4 regions of the Streptomyces phaeolivaceus genome follow, and region 3 is predicted to be linked to each of the others. Evidence: riboswitches for the same ligand, from Rfam matches in the RefSeq annotation. Region 3 holds a riboswitch; each other region holds the start of a gene.
The links. A riboswitch is a leader RNA that binds a small molecule or an ion and turns the genes downstream of it on or off. The one in region 3 is predicted to bind cyclic di-AMP.
Positions count from the first base shown of each region.

Region 1 (3,301 bases), 6.8 Mb from region 3:
TTCCAGCCCCTCCACCGCGGCCCGGGTCACCGCCCGCGCGTACTCGGGGATCTGCAGCAGCCCCGGCACCACCGAGGTCTCCAGCGTCCGCATCCCCCCGGCCTGCGACTCCAGACTGATGAAGTCCCGGTACGTCGGCGGCAGTACGCCCCGGTACGCGTGCCACCAGTTGTGCCGCCCGCCGCCGTCCTCGGAGCCCGCCAACGCCAGGAGCAGCTCCCGTAATTCGGTGTCGTCCACCCCGTACGCGTCCAGCAGCTTGCGTACGTCCGCGGGCTTCACCCCGCTGGCGCCCGTCTCGATCCGGCTCACCTTGGACTGGTGCCAGCCCACGCGGTCGGCCGCCTCGATACTGGTGAGCGCGGAACGGGTGCGCAGCACACGCAACTCGGCACCGAGCTTGCGGCGGCGTACCGCCGGACCGTACTGCATGGGATTCTCCTTCCGCCCGGCGCGCGAAGTCGGGGTGACGACAGAGGATGGACGAAGACCCCACCCGAATACGGTCGGCCGTCGGATAGTTCACCGCTTCGAGCGACAGATATATGCATATCTTGGTGGATCGCACCCGAGACAGCCCAGGTAGTGGCAGTCTGGCGCGAAGCACCAGTCCGGGACCGTAGTCGAACCATCCGCTCCCTGTCGGACACCGGTCCCGTGGGAAAGGGACGCCTCGCCATGGCAGATCACCTGGAAGCATCCGTCACTCTGCCGAGCGATCCCGCCTCGGTGTCCGCCGCCCGGAACTACGTCGCCGGCGTGCTCGCCGAATGGGGCCTGCCGGGCGACACCGACATCGCGGAGACCGTGCGCCTGATCGTGTCCGAACTCGCCACCAACGCCGTCCAGCACACCCTGGGCCAGTCGCCCACCTTCACCGTGGACCTCGCCCTCGACCGGGACGAGCACCTGCGCATCGGCGTCACCGACAGCCATCCACGCTTCCCGAAACGACTGCCGGCCGCCGTCCAACAGGACAACGGCCGGGGCATGGTCATCATCCGCTGGCTGACCGCCGAATGCGGCGGCAGGCTGAGCGTCAGACCCACTCGGGAGGGCGGCAAGACGGTGGCGATCGAACTTCCGTGGACGGTCCCCGTGCAACCGGTCACGGCGGGCGGTCCGCAGGAGACATGAGGACCGCGATCGGCGCGCACCAGAGGCGTCGGGGGCGGCGGAGCGCTCCGCCGCCCCCGACGGTGGGTCAGCGGACCCGGCCGTACCAGACGTTCTTCGTCCAGAGCTTCTGCAGCCGGACGACGTCACCCGTCTTCGGCGAGTGCCAGATCTTTCCCTTCCCCGCGTAGATACCGACGTGATAGACGCTCGAACCGGAGTGGAGGAAGACGAGGTCTCCGAGCTTGCGGTTGCTCGCGGAGATGTGCTTCGTCTTGTTGTACTGCTGCTGAGCAGTACGGGGCAGCTTCTTGCCCGCCTTCTTGAACGAGTAGAGCGTCAGCCCTGAGCAGTCGAACCTGCCCGGACCCGTGGCGCCGTACTTGTAAGGGGAGCCCTTCTTGGAAGCCGCGACCTTGAGTGCCTTCGACGCCACTGTGGCGGCCTCGGCGCCGGATGCGGCGCCCGGGACCACGATGCTGCCGCTCACTGCGGCGATGGTGAGAGCCGAGGCCGTGCCGGCCCGGGTCAACAGCGACGGGACACGATTCAGCGCAGTCATGCGCAACCCTTCGTCAGCCGCCTGTGAAGGATGACCTGTCGGATTCGGGCTGGCGAAGTTGCCCGGCCGCTGACGCGGCTTCACCCCAAGGGCTGCTCGGCCCGGTCATGGGTTGACCGTTCCGGCGACCCGTCGTGCTTGGGTCCTCCACTCCTGCCGATGCACTCCTGTCGACCGGTCATCCGGGTAGCGGCAGGACTCGGCGTCCACCCGGATCGCCCCGCCGCTGCGGCGGGGGCTTGTCGTCAGGAAGGGATCTTGGCGCACGGACGTCCGAAAATCCCAACGGAACCATGGATTTGTGGTCTTACTCACCACTCCCCCGTTCGGGTGGACAGGGGGATTTCGGCGGGTGTGTCCAAGTGGCCGAGGAGGTCCGCACCAGCACCGGAATGGCGTGCTCCGGCCATGTACCAGGCGTGTTGCGCAACTTGACAGGTCCTTGCGACGTATGGGCCGATGGGTCGATCGCGGTAGGCCGTCCGAAGGGCGTGAAACCCGGACCGGACGCCCCGTCAGTAGTACGGCGCGCGGGCCTGGATCGGTTCAGGTCGGTGAGTCCTCCGGTTCCGGGGGCAGGGCCACCCGGCCGGCCCGCCGTTCGCCGTCGAGGACCCGCAGGGCCCGCGCGAGCGTCGGGGCGTGCACCTCGTTCTCCCCGCGCCTGTGCATCAGTTCGAGCGCCTCGCGCAGGGCGATCGCCTTCGCGACGAGCGCCTGCGCCGCACGCAACCCGCGGTAGGTGTCGCCCGGACGGGCCGGATTGATCCGGCCGAGCAGATCGACCACGTCCAGGTAACGGTCGATCAGCTCCGCCTCGGCGCGGGTGAGCGCGGGCAGCGGCGGCAGTTCGGGTGGCAGCATCCGCGCCTCACCTCGCGCCGGGGAGCGTGGGCGAGCCCTTGCGGCTCCGGATCACCCGGTCGGCCAACCCGTACGCCACCGCCGCCTCGGCGTCGAGGAACAGGTCCCGCTCGATGTCGGCGGCGATCCGCTCCGGGCCGCGCCCCGTGTGCCGGACGAGCATCTCCTCCAGCATCCGGCGGTTGCGCGTCAACTCCGCCGCCTGGATGACCAGATCACTCGTCTGCCCCTCGATCCGGTCGGTCGTCCCCGGCTGGTGGATCAGCACCCGCGCCCCCGGCAGCATGAACCGCTTGCCGGGCGTGCCCGCCGCCAGCAGCACCGCGGCGGCCGAACCCGCCTGCCCCAGACAGACGGTCTCCACATCGCAGGTGACGAACCGGATCGTGTCGTAGAGCGCCGTCATCGCGCTGAACGAGCCGCCCGGCGAATTGATGTACAGCGAGATGTCGCGGTCCGGCGCCTGGTACTCGAGATGCATGAACTGCGCCATCACGTCGTTCGCCGACGTGTCGTCGATCGGTGTCCCGAGGAACACGATCCGTTCCTCCAGCAGCTTCGAGTACGGGTCCATCGTCCGGTGACCCGCACCGGTGCGCTCGGTGAACTCGGGCAGCACATGTCGGGCCGACGGTCGGTTCGCGGGCATGGGGACGCCTCCTCTGGAACGGCTTCTGTACAGAATGTACAGGACGTACGAGGGGCTGGGGAGGGGCCCGGCGAGAGACGGCGCCCCGCGAACGGGATCTTCCGCTCGGG
Region 1 covers NZ_CP045096.1:1,206,479-1,209,779, reverse strand. The annotation lists gene F9278_RS05780 (helix-turn-helix domain-containing protein) at 1-432, opposite strand, end outside; gene F9278_RS05775 (ATP-binding protein) at 679-1,137, shown strand; gene F9278_RS05770 (C40 family peptidase) at 1,205-1,678, opposite strand; cyclic di-AMP (ydaO/yuaA leader) riboswitch at 1,682-1,852, opposite strand; gene F9278_RS05765 (hypothetical protein) at 2,225-2,542, opposite strand; gene F9278_RS05760 (ATP-dependent Clp protease proteolytic subunit) at 2,550-3,191, opposite strand.
Region 1: linked by a shared signal. The riboswitch ahead of F9278_RS05770 (C40 family peptidase) and the one ahead of F9278_RS36825 (M23 family metallopeptidase) in region 3 are both predicted to bind cyclic di-AMP.

Region 2 (3,301 bases), 3.2 Mb from region 3:
ACGACGACGCGGGCCATGTGGACGCGATCACCGAGATCGCCACGGTGGCCACCGTCGCCGTACTGGCCGTACTGATCAACCGTCTCGTCCGCCGCAGCGACGCCCGGCTCGCGACCGCCCGGGAGATCGCCGAGGCGGCGCAGCGGGCCGTACTGCCGGTGCCGCAGGAGCGGATCGGCGGGCTGGAGATCGCCGCGCGGTACGAGGCGGCGCAGGCCGGGGCGTCGATCGGGGGCGATCTGTACGCGGTGCAGGACTCGCCCCACGGCGTACGGCTGGTCGTCGGCGATGTGCGCGGCAAGGGGCTGGGGGCGGTGTCGGCGGTGGCGGTGCTGATCGGCGCGTTCCGGGAGGCGGCCGAACAGGAGTCGACGCTCGAGGCGGTGGCCCAGCGGCTGGAACGGGCACTGGCCCGCGAGAGCACCCGGCGGGAGGCCGCGCGCCGGGACGCGGCGGTGAAGTACGAGGGGTTCGTGACGGCCGTACTGGCGGAGTTCCCGCACGGCGCCGGCCGCGCCCGGATCGTCAACCGGGGCCATCCGTCCCCCCTGCTGCTGTACGCCGACGGCACCCTGCGCACCCTGGACGCCCCGCGGCCCGCGCTCCCGCTGGGCATGCAGGACCTGGCCACCTGGCCCGACCGCGCGGAGGAGACCGACTTCCCGCCCGGCGCCACGCTGCTCTTCCACACCGACGGCCTCTCCGAGGCGAGGGACGCGCGAGGTGTCTTCTACGACCCGGCCGCCCGCCTGTCCGGCCGCGCCTTCTCCACCCCGGACGCCCTGCTGACGACCCTGGCGGAGGAGGTGCGCCGGCACACGGGCGGCCGTACGACGGACGACATGGCCCTCTTGGTGGTCCACCGCCCCTGACACACACGTCCCTCCGCACACCCGCCCCCGCACACACGTCTCTCACGTCTCTCACATCTCGCGCCTCCCATCTGTTCGATGTCACCGAGCGTGCCCGTCCGACCGTCCTGCGTATAACAACTGACGTACCGTCAGGACAACTGTTACTCGTGAGTCAATGCCAACTCGCCCGTTTTCGGCCCCTCATGACCCGTAAAGTCCAGCGCGAAAGCCGGAACGATCATTCGGAACAGCTTGGAATGGAGCACTCGTGTCTATTAACGTTCGATAACGCAGCGCGGTCGTCCCAGCCGTCACAAGAGACGGCTCCGTGCTCACGCGCCGAATCCCGCAAGGGAACCGGGGAACCACCACCCTGGGGTGAATCGCACGGAAACCGCCGTGGCAGTACGCACGTCCGGTTTACGCGCGTAGGAGACCTTCCTGCTCCGAACCCGTCAGCTAACCCGGTAGGCGAGGAGGAAGGAAGGAGTACGCCCACGTGGCGTCGAACCGGTCCGCGACCGAAGCCCCGTTCGTGCCGACCCAACGCGAAGGCGAGAGCCAGACGTTCGGTTACGGCAGCTACAGCAGCGACAACGAGGGCCCCTGGCAGGAGTGGAATCCCAGCGAGGACACCCTGCGTCCCGTTCGCGGCCGGCACCGTGTCGCCAAGCCGCGCGGCGTACTCGCCCGTGGCGGACTGGCCCGCAGCTCCACGGTTCTCGGCGTCGGTGTCATAGCCGCCGTCAGCGGAGCCGGTATGGCGAGCGCGCAGTCCGGCAAGGCCCCGGTCTCCATCTCGATGCCCGACATGCCGAACGTCGGCTCGGTCTTCGAGGACGAGCCCGAGGCCGAGACGCCGGAGCCCGAGGCCTCCACCTCCCCGCTCAGCAACGCCGGTCTGATCGCCACCGACACCGCCCAGGGCACGGCGGACGCCGGTGAGGCGCTGCGCGCCCGGATCATCGCGCAGGCCGAGTCCCAGCAGGACGCGTTCGACAAGGCCGCCGCCGAGGCCGCCCAGACCGCCGCCGCGGACAAGGCCGCCGAGCAGGCCGCCAAGGAGAAGAAGGAAGCCGAGGCCAAGGAGGCCGCCGCCGAGAAGAAGGCGGCCGAGGAGGCGGAGAAGAAGAAGGAAGCTGAACGCATCGCGGCCCTCGCGGGCCAGTTCACGCTTCCCACCTCCTCCTACACCCTCACCTCCACCTTCGGCCAGGCGGGCCCGTACTGGTCCTCCGGCTACCACACCGGCCTGGACTTCGCGGCCCCCACCGGCACCCTGATCAAGGCCGTCGGCAGCGGCACGATCACGCAGGCCGGCTACGAGGGCTCGTACGGCTACAAGACCGTCCTCACCCTCGATGACGGCACCGAGATCTGGTACGCCCACCAGTCCTCCATCGGCGTTAGCGTCGGCCAGAAGGTCACCACCGGCGACGTCATCGGCCGCGTGGGCGCCACCGGCAACGTCACCGGCGCCCATCTCCACATGGAGGTCCACCCCGGCGGCTCGGCCAGCGGCATCGACCCGGCGGCCTGGCTCCGCAGCAAGGGCGTCACCCCGTAGGACCACCCCCGCTCCCCGGAGCACAACAACAACGACGCCGCGCGGGCCACGGGCCTACGCGGCGTTCGCCATGCCGGGGCGAGACGGGACGGTAAGAGGACGAGGCACCCCTCCCCCTCCCCCTCCCCCTCCCCCTCTCCCCCTCTCTCCCCCCCTCTCTCCCCTTCTCTCTCCTCCCTTCACGTGCTGTTCATGGTGGGGCGGAATGCGAGGGTCCGGGCCGGGGGTTGACGCCCTACATGACTTCTCTTCGCAAGCTGGGCACGTCCGACATCGAGGTCTTCCCGCTCTCCCTCGGGGGCAACGTCTTCGGCTGGACGGCGGACGAGGCACAGTCCTTCGCCGTCCTCGACGCCTACAAGGCGGCCGGGGGCAACTTCGTCGACACGGCCGACGCCTACTCGGCGTGGGTGGAGGGCAACGAGGGCGGTGAGTCCGAGCGGATCATCGGCAAGTGGGTCAAGGCTCGCGGCAACCGCGCCGACGTGGTCATCGCGACCAAGGTGAGCCAGCACCCCGAGTACCCGGGCCTGACGGCGGCCAACATCAAGGCCGCGGCCGACGCCTCCCTCGCCCGCCTCGGCACGGACTACATCGACCTCTACTACACCCACTTCGACCAGCCCGAGGTGCCCGTCGAGGAGATCATCACCGCCCTCGACGAGCTGGTGAAGGCCGGCAAGGTCCGCGCGATAGCCGCGTCCAACATCACCCCCGAGCGCCTGAAGGCCTCCCTGGACTTCTCGGCCGCCGAGGGCCTGGCCCGCTATGTCGCCCTCCAGCCCCACTACAACCTGGTCTCCCGCGACACCTACGAGGGCGCCCTCCAGACCGTCGCCGCCGACGCGGGCCTCTCCGCCGTCCCGTACTTCGGCCTGGC
Region 2 covers NZ_CP045096.1:4,760,544-4,763,844, reverse strand. The annotation lists gene F9278_RS22360 (PP2C family protein-serine/threonine phosphatase) at 1-872, shown strand, start outside; cyclic di-AMP (ydaO/yuaA leader) riboswitch at 1,182-1,343, shown strand; gene F9278_RS22355 (M23 family metallopeptidase) at 1,354-2,421, shown strand; gene F9278_RS22350 (aldo/keto reductase) at 2,661-3,301, shown strand, end outside.
Region 2: linked by a shared signal. The riboswitch ahead of F9278_RS22355 (M23 family metallopeptidase) and the one ahead of F9278_RS36825 (M23 family metallopeptidase) in region 3 are both predicted to bind cyclic di-AMP.

Region 3 (3,301 bases):
GATGTCGCGGCCCCGCCAGGGCACCGAGGAGACCGTCGAGGGCATCGACTCCGCGGCCGTACGCGCCTTCTACGAGCGGCATGTGCGTCCCGCGACGGCCACCGCCGTGATCGTCGGCGACCTCACCGGGGTCGACCTCGACGCGCTGCTCGGCGACACCCTGGGCGCCTGGACGGGCTCCCCGGCCAAGCCGAGCGTCGTGCCGTCGGTGAGCGCCGACGACACCGGGCGTGTGATCATCGTGGACCGTCCCGGCTCCGTGCAGACCCAGTTGCTCATCGGCCGGGTGGGCGCCGACCGGCACGACCGTGTGTGGCCGGCCCAGGTGCTCGGCACCTACTGCCTCGGCGGCACCCTCACCTCCCGGCTGGACCGCGTCCTGCGCGAGGAGAAGGGCTACACCTACGGGGTGCGCGCGTTCGGCCAGGTGCTGCGCTCGGCGTCCGACGGCTCCGGTGTCGCGATGCTCGCCATCAGCGGCTCGGTGGACACCCCGAACACCGGTCCGGCGCTGGACGATCTGTGGACGGTTCTGCGCACGCTGGCGGCCGAGGGCCTGACCGACGCCGAACGCGATGTCGCCGTACAGAACCTGGTGGGGGTCGCCCCCCTCAAGTTCGAGACGGCCGCGGCCGTGGCGGGCACGCTGGCCGACCAGGTCGAGCAGTACCTGCCGGACGACTACCAGTCGACGCTGTACCGCCAACTCGCCGCGACCGGCACCGTGGAGGCCACCGCCGCCGCCGTGAGCGCCTTCCCGGTGGACCGTCTGGTGACCGTCCTCGTCGGGGACGCCGCGCAGATCGAGGAGCCGGTCAGGGCCCTCGGAATCGGTGAAGTCACGGTCGTACCGGCCGAGTAGAAGCCGAGCGGAGGCCGAGGAGAAACCGGACAGAAGGACGCGTGTCCGTGGGGCCCTGGTGACTGAAGAGTCACCAGGGCCCTTGTTTGTCCGTATTGATGGCGGAGGTTGTGTGTCTGACCTGTGGCGTACTTAACAAATCCTGTGATCCGTTTGTTATTTCGAAGACGACGCACTTAGCGTCAGTCCGGCTGTTCGTCAGAAGTTCGCCGCAGCCGCGGCACCGGACAGTCATCGCCGAGTCCCCGCATGGCGCGAGCCAGGGGAGCCGGGGACCCACCGAAGTCCCTGGGGTGAATCGGGTGCCCTTCGCGAGCGACGCGAAACGGGGGGCAGCCGTAGGAGACCTTCCTGCTCCGAACCCGTCAGCTAACCCGGTAGGCGAGAGGGAAGGAAAGGACCAGCCACTTCATGGCGTTCACCCGCGCCCCCGGGAAGCACCGCCGTCCCGGCCGTGTGCAGCGCACGACCACGAGGAACGTGGGCGTAGCCGCTCTCACCACCACCGGTGTCATCGGCACCCTGGCCGCTCCCGCGCTCGCCGCGGAGGAGCCCGCAGTCGAGCAGACCGGCCTGAACCAGATCATCGTCCTCGGCGACACGGTCGCCGACCAGGTCGACGCCCAGGCCGTCGCGCAGCAGCAGGCCGCCGAGGTGGCCGCGGTCAAGAAGAAGGCGCAGGAGGAGGCCCGCAAGGCCGCCGCCGAGAAGGCCGAGCAGGAACGTGCCGCCGCCAAGGAGCGCGAGGAGATCAAGGCCCGTGCCGCCCGCGCGGCCGAGCGCGAGCGCCTCAACGCCTATGTCGCCCCCATCAGCGGCTCCTACATCTCCACCGGCTACAAGGCCGGCGGTGCCGTCTGGTCCTCCGGCAGCCACACCGGCGTCGACTTCCACGCCGCGTCCGGCACCACCGTCCTCGCGGTCGGCGCCGGCACCGTCGTCGAGGCGGGCTGGGGCGGGGCGTACGGCAACAACATCGTCATCAAGATGAACGACGGCACGTACACCCAGTACGGCCACCTGTCGTCCATCGGCGTCTCCGTCGGTCAGACCGTCACCCCCGGCCAGCAGATCGGCCTCTCCGGGGCGACCGGCAACGTCACCGGCCCCCATCTGCACTTCGAGGCCCGGACGACGGCCGAGTACGGCTCGGACATCGACCCCGTCGCGTACTTGCGCTCGCACGGCGTGAACGTCTGACGGACCCACCGCTTCCCAGGAGGCCCCGGCTCACCGAGCCGGGGCTTTCCCTGTTGTGCGAACCTCTTGTGACGCACCTCCTGTCCAAAAAATATCCCTGGATTCCGGTCCGCCATCGGAAATTCCGGCTCACTGCAATAGAGTCGCTGGAACACACGTCAATCATCGACGTTTCACGGGGATTAAGGCGGAGGTCGGTCATGCGTATTCCGGCGCACTCGGTATGCACGGCGATCCGTGATGACATCGTCGCGGGTGTCTACGAGCGCGGCAGCCGTCTCACCGAGGAACTGCTCGCCCGCCGCTACGGCGTCAGCCGGGTCCCCGTGCGCGAGGCGCTGCGCACCCTGGAGGCCGAGGGGTTCGTGGTGACCCGGCGGCACGCGGGCGCGTGCGTCGCCGAGCCGACCGAGCAGGAGGCCGCCGACCTGCTGGAGATGCGCATGCTGCTGGAGCCGCTGGGCGCCGCCCGCGCCGCCCAGCGGCGCACCGAGGCGCACCTCAAGGTGTTGCGCGGCCTGGTCAGACTGGGCCAGGAGCGGGCCAGGAGGGGCACCAGCGAGGATCTGCGCTCCCTGGGCGGCTGGTTCCACGAGACGCTCGCACAGGCGTCCGGCAGCCCCGCCCTGACCTCGACACTCGCCCAGCTGCGGCACAAGATCGCCTGGATGTACGCGGTCGAGGCGCCTGCCAACCCCGTGGAGTCCTGGGCGGAGCACGGCGGCATCGTGGACGCCGTCGCGCGCGGCGACAGCGACCGGGCCCGGACCATCACGTCCGTGCACACCGAGCGCGCCACCGCCGCGCACCGGCTCCGATTTCCGGGCGGGGCCGCCGGGGCGGAGCGCGCCGACCGTGTGAGGACTTCGCAACACCCCGTAAACACACCGAGTCTGCGGCATTAACACGGGAGCCGTATACAAAGAGGGAAGAATTCCGTGGGGCATTTTTTCGGCTGCCCGCAGAACGGAAAAAGGACGTAAATGCGAAGGGCCCGCCCGATAAATCGGACGAGCCCTTCGTCATGTGTGCGGGTGGTGCGTGCGGGCAGCCTTTCAGGCCTTTCCGCTTCGGTTGCCCGGTCGCTCAGACCGTCTCGGGGAGTTCTTCGAGCCCCTCGGCGACGAGCTTCGCCAGACGGTCGAGCGCGACGTCCGCGCCCTCGGCGTCGGAGGCGAGCACGATCTCCTCGCCGCCCTGGGCGCCGAGGCCCAGGACCGCCAGCATGGAGGCGGCGTT
Region 3 covers NZ_CP045096.1:8,005,677-8,008,977, forward strand. The annotation lists gene F9278_RS36820 (M16 family metallopeptidase) at 1-862, shown strand, start outside; cyclic di-AMP (ydaO/yuaA leader) riboswitch at 1,088-1,261, shown strand; gene F9278_RS36825 (M23 family metallopeptidase) at 1,274-2,062, shown strand; gene F9278_RS36830 (GntR family transcriptional regulator) at 2,263-2,967, shown strand; gene F9278_RS36835 (HPr family phosphocarrier protein) at 3,149-3,301, opposite strand, start outside.

Region 4 (3,301 bases), 1.3 Mb from region 3:
CCGCCGACGACCTTGTAGGGCAGGCCGACGCGGATGAAGATCTCTTCGAAGACACGGGACTGGGCGTTGGTCCGGTAGAAGACGGCGACGTCTCCGGCCTTCGCGTCGCCCGCGTCCGTCAGTCGGTCTATCTCGTCGGCGACGAACTGGGCCTCGTCGTGCTCGGTGTCGGCGACATAGCCGGTGATCTGGGCGCCCGCGCCCGCGTTGGTCCACAGGTTCTTGGGGCGGCGGGACTCGTTGCGCTCGATGACCGCGTTGGCCGCGCTCAGAATCGTCTGCGTGGAGCGGTAGTTCTGCTCCAGCAGGATCGTCGTCGCGTCCGGGTAGTCCTCCTCGAACTGGAGGATGTTGCGGATGGTCGCACCGCGGAAGGCGTAGATCGACTGGTCGGCGTCACCCACGACGCACAGCTCGGCGGGCGGTACGTCCCACTCGTTGGGCGGGACGTCGACCGGGTGCTCGGAGGTGCCGACCAGCACTCTGACCAGGGCGTACTGGGCATGGTTGGTGTCCTGGTACTCGTCGACGAGGACATGCCGGAAGCGGCGGCGGTAGTGCTCGGCGACGTCCGGGAAGGCGCGCAGCAGATTGACCGTCGTCATGATCAGGTCGTCGAAGTCCAGCGCGTTCGCCTCGCGGAGGCGGGACTGGTACATCGCGTAGGCCTGGGCGAGGGTCTTCTCGAAGCCGTCGGAGGCCTGGGCGGCGAAGTCCTCCTCGTCGATCAGCTCGTTCTTCAGGTTCGAGATCTTGGCGCTGAAGGACTTGGGCGGGAAGCGCTTCGGGTCGAGGTCCAGATCACGGCAGACGAGCGCCATCAGCCGCTTGCTGTCGGCGGCGTCGTAGATGGAGAAGGAGGAGGTGAAGCCGAGCTTCTTGCTCTCCCGGCGCAGGATCCGTACGCACGCGCTGTGGAAGGTCATGACCCACATGGCGTTGGCGCGCGGGCCGACGAGCTGCTCGACGCGCTCCTTCATCTCACCGGCGGCCTTGTTGGTGAAGGTGATCGCGAGGATCTGGCCGGGATGGACCCGCCGCTCGCCCAGCAGATGGGCGATGCGATGGGTGAGCACCCGGGTCTTGCCCGAGCCGGCGCCGGCGACGATGAGCAGGGGGGACCCGGCATGCACCACGGCCGCGCGCTGGTTCTCGTTCAGCCCGTCCAGGAGCGCCGCCGCGTCGATCGCGGGGCGGGGGGCGCCGTCGCGGTAGTACGCGTCCCGGTCCGGTGGCGCGTCGAACTTCCCGCCGAACAGATCGTCCGGAAGCGGCTCCGGTACGTGATCGTCCTCGGGCGGCGGCGGGGGTTCCTCCGCGTGGCCGCGGGGGGCCTGGAGGTCCGCCAGAAAGCTGTCGTCAAAGAGGCTGCTCATCGCTCTCCGAGTCTAGGCGCCCCCACTGACAGCGGGAGGCCGCCCCGGGAAGTTCACAACCGTACACACTCGCCACGCACCGCGACCGCCGCGCGACGGTGAGCGATCGATCCTACCGTCTGTCGCGCCGAAGAGGCTAAGGTCACGAAAACGTATCAGGCATATCGAACATCAACCTTCACACGGGCCACACGAGTTGGCTAGCTTTTTCCCTAGGACCGTACGACCCAACCGGCGAACGTCGCCGGGCCGCACGGCCTCCGCCGAGTCCGGTACGCCTTCCGTCGGCGCCGGAGCCGGGGACCCACCGACCTCTGGGGTGAATCGACCCGACCGCCGCACGCGGCAAGGGTCGTAGGGCAAACCTTCCGAAGCTTGCGCCCGAACCCGACAGCTAACTCGGTAGGCGGACAACGGAAGGAGACGCCGAACCATGGCGCCGCACCGCAAGCCGCGTCCGGCCGGCCGGACGCGCGCGGGCATCCGCACCCCCGCTCTCGCCACCGCCGCCCTCACCTCCGTGGCCCTGCTCTCGCAGACGGCCACGGCCGCGCCGTCGACCGACGACAGGCCGAGCCTGGAGGAAGTCGAGAAGAAGGTCGACGACCTCTACCGCCAGGCCGGGTCGGCGACCGAGAACTACAACGCGGCCAAGGAGAAGACGACCAAGCAGAAGAAGCAGGTCGACACCCTCCTCGAAACCGTCGCCAAGCGCACGGAGAAGCTCAACGAGGCGCGGGAGGAGCTGGGTTCGTTCGCCGCGGCCCAGTACCGCAACGGCGCGGCCGCCCCCGACCAGGCCTCGCTGCTCCTGGCGGACAACCCGCAGGACTACTTCGACCAGAACCAGCTGATGGACCGGTTGACGGACCGTCAGAAGGACGCCGTCGACTCGTACGTCACCGAGCAGGCCGAGGCGACGGAGCAGCGCCAGGAGGCGAGCGACAGCCTCGAACAGCTCACCGAGTCACAGAACGCCCTCAAGACCAGCAAGGCCAAGGTCCAGGCGAAGCTGGCCGAGGCCCGTGAACTGCTCTCCAGCCTCACCGCCGAGGAGAAGGCCCGGCTCGCCGCGATCGAGAAGCGCGAGCAGGAGGAGGCCGACCGCAAGGCGGAGGAACTCACCCGGCAGCAGACGGCGACAGCCCAGCCGACCCAGAACACCCAGGGGAGCCAGGAGACTCAGGGAACCCAGGGAACGGTCCAGGAGGAGGCCTCCGCCGGCACGGAGACATCCACCGAGACCGCCGCCCCGGCCGAGGACTCCACCTACGCCTCGAAGGCCGCCAAGGCCCTCGCCCGCGCCCGCGCACAGATCGGCAAGCCGTACGTCTGGGGCGCCACCGGCCCCGGCTCCTACGACTGCTCCGGCCTCACCCAGGCCGCCTGGAAGGCCGCCGGCGTCGACCTCCCCCGCACCACCTACGACCAGGTCAACACGGGCACCACCGTCTCCCTGTCGAACGCCAGGCCCGGCGACCTGATCTTCTTCTACGACAACATCGGCCACGTCGGCCTCTACATCGGCAACGGCATGATGATCCACGCCCCCAAGCCGGGCACATACGTCCGCGAGGAGTCGGTCTTCTACGACGGCGAGTCCTCGATCCACAGCGTGGTGCGACCGGCGTGACGGCAGGGCGACAGCCCGGTCAGGTCCGTCCGGGCAGCTCCAGCATGCGGGGTATCTCGCGCCGATAGCGGTTCACCGCCGCCCACGCCGCGTCGGGTTCCGCGGCGAGCTTGGCGCGGGCGGTGGTGAGCCGGCCCAGGGGCCCGGGACCGGCGGACCGCAGCCAGTCGAGGCGCTGCGCGAGATCGGAGGCGTCGCTGTCGGTGAAGGTGCGCAGAAGGGTCGCGCCCAGGGCGAGATAGGACCGGACCTGGTCCGCGGCCCGGCGGGTCTCGTACTCGTCCGAGGGAAT
Region 4 covers NZ_CP045096.1:6,709,622-6,712,922, reverse strand. The annotation lists gene pcrA (DNA helicase PcrA) at 1-1,376, opposite strand, end outside; cyclic di-AMP (ydaO/yuaA leader) riboswitch at 1,628-1,800, shown strand; gene F9278_RS31165 (C40 family peptidase) at 1,810-3,009, shown strand; gene F9278_RS31160 (NACHT domain-containing protein) at 3,029-3,301, opposite strand, start outside.
Region 4: linked by a shared signal. The riboswitch ahead of F9278_RS31165 (C40 family peptidase) and the one ahead of F9278_RS36825 (M23 family metallopeptidase) in region 3 are both predicted to bind cyclic di-AMP.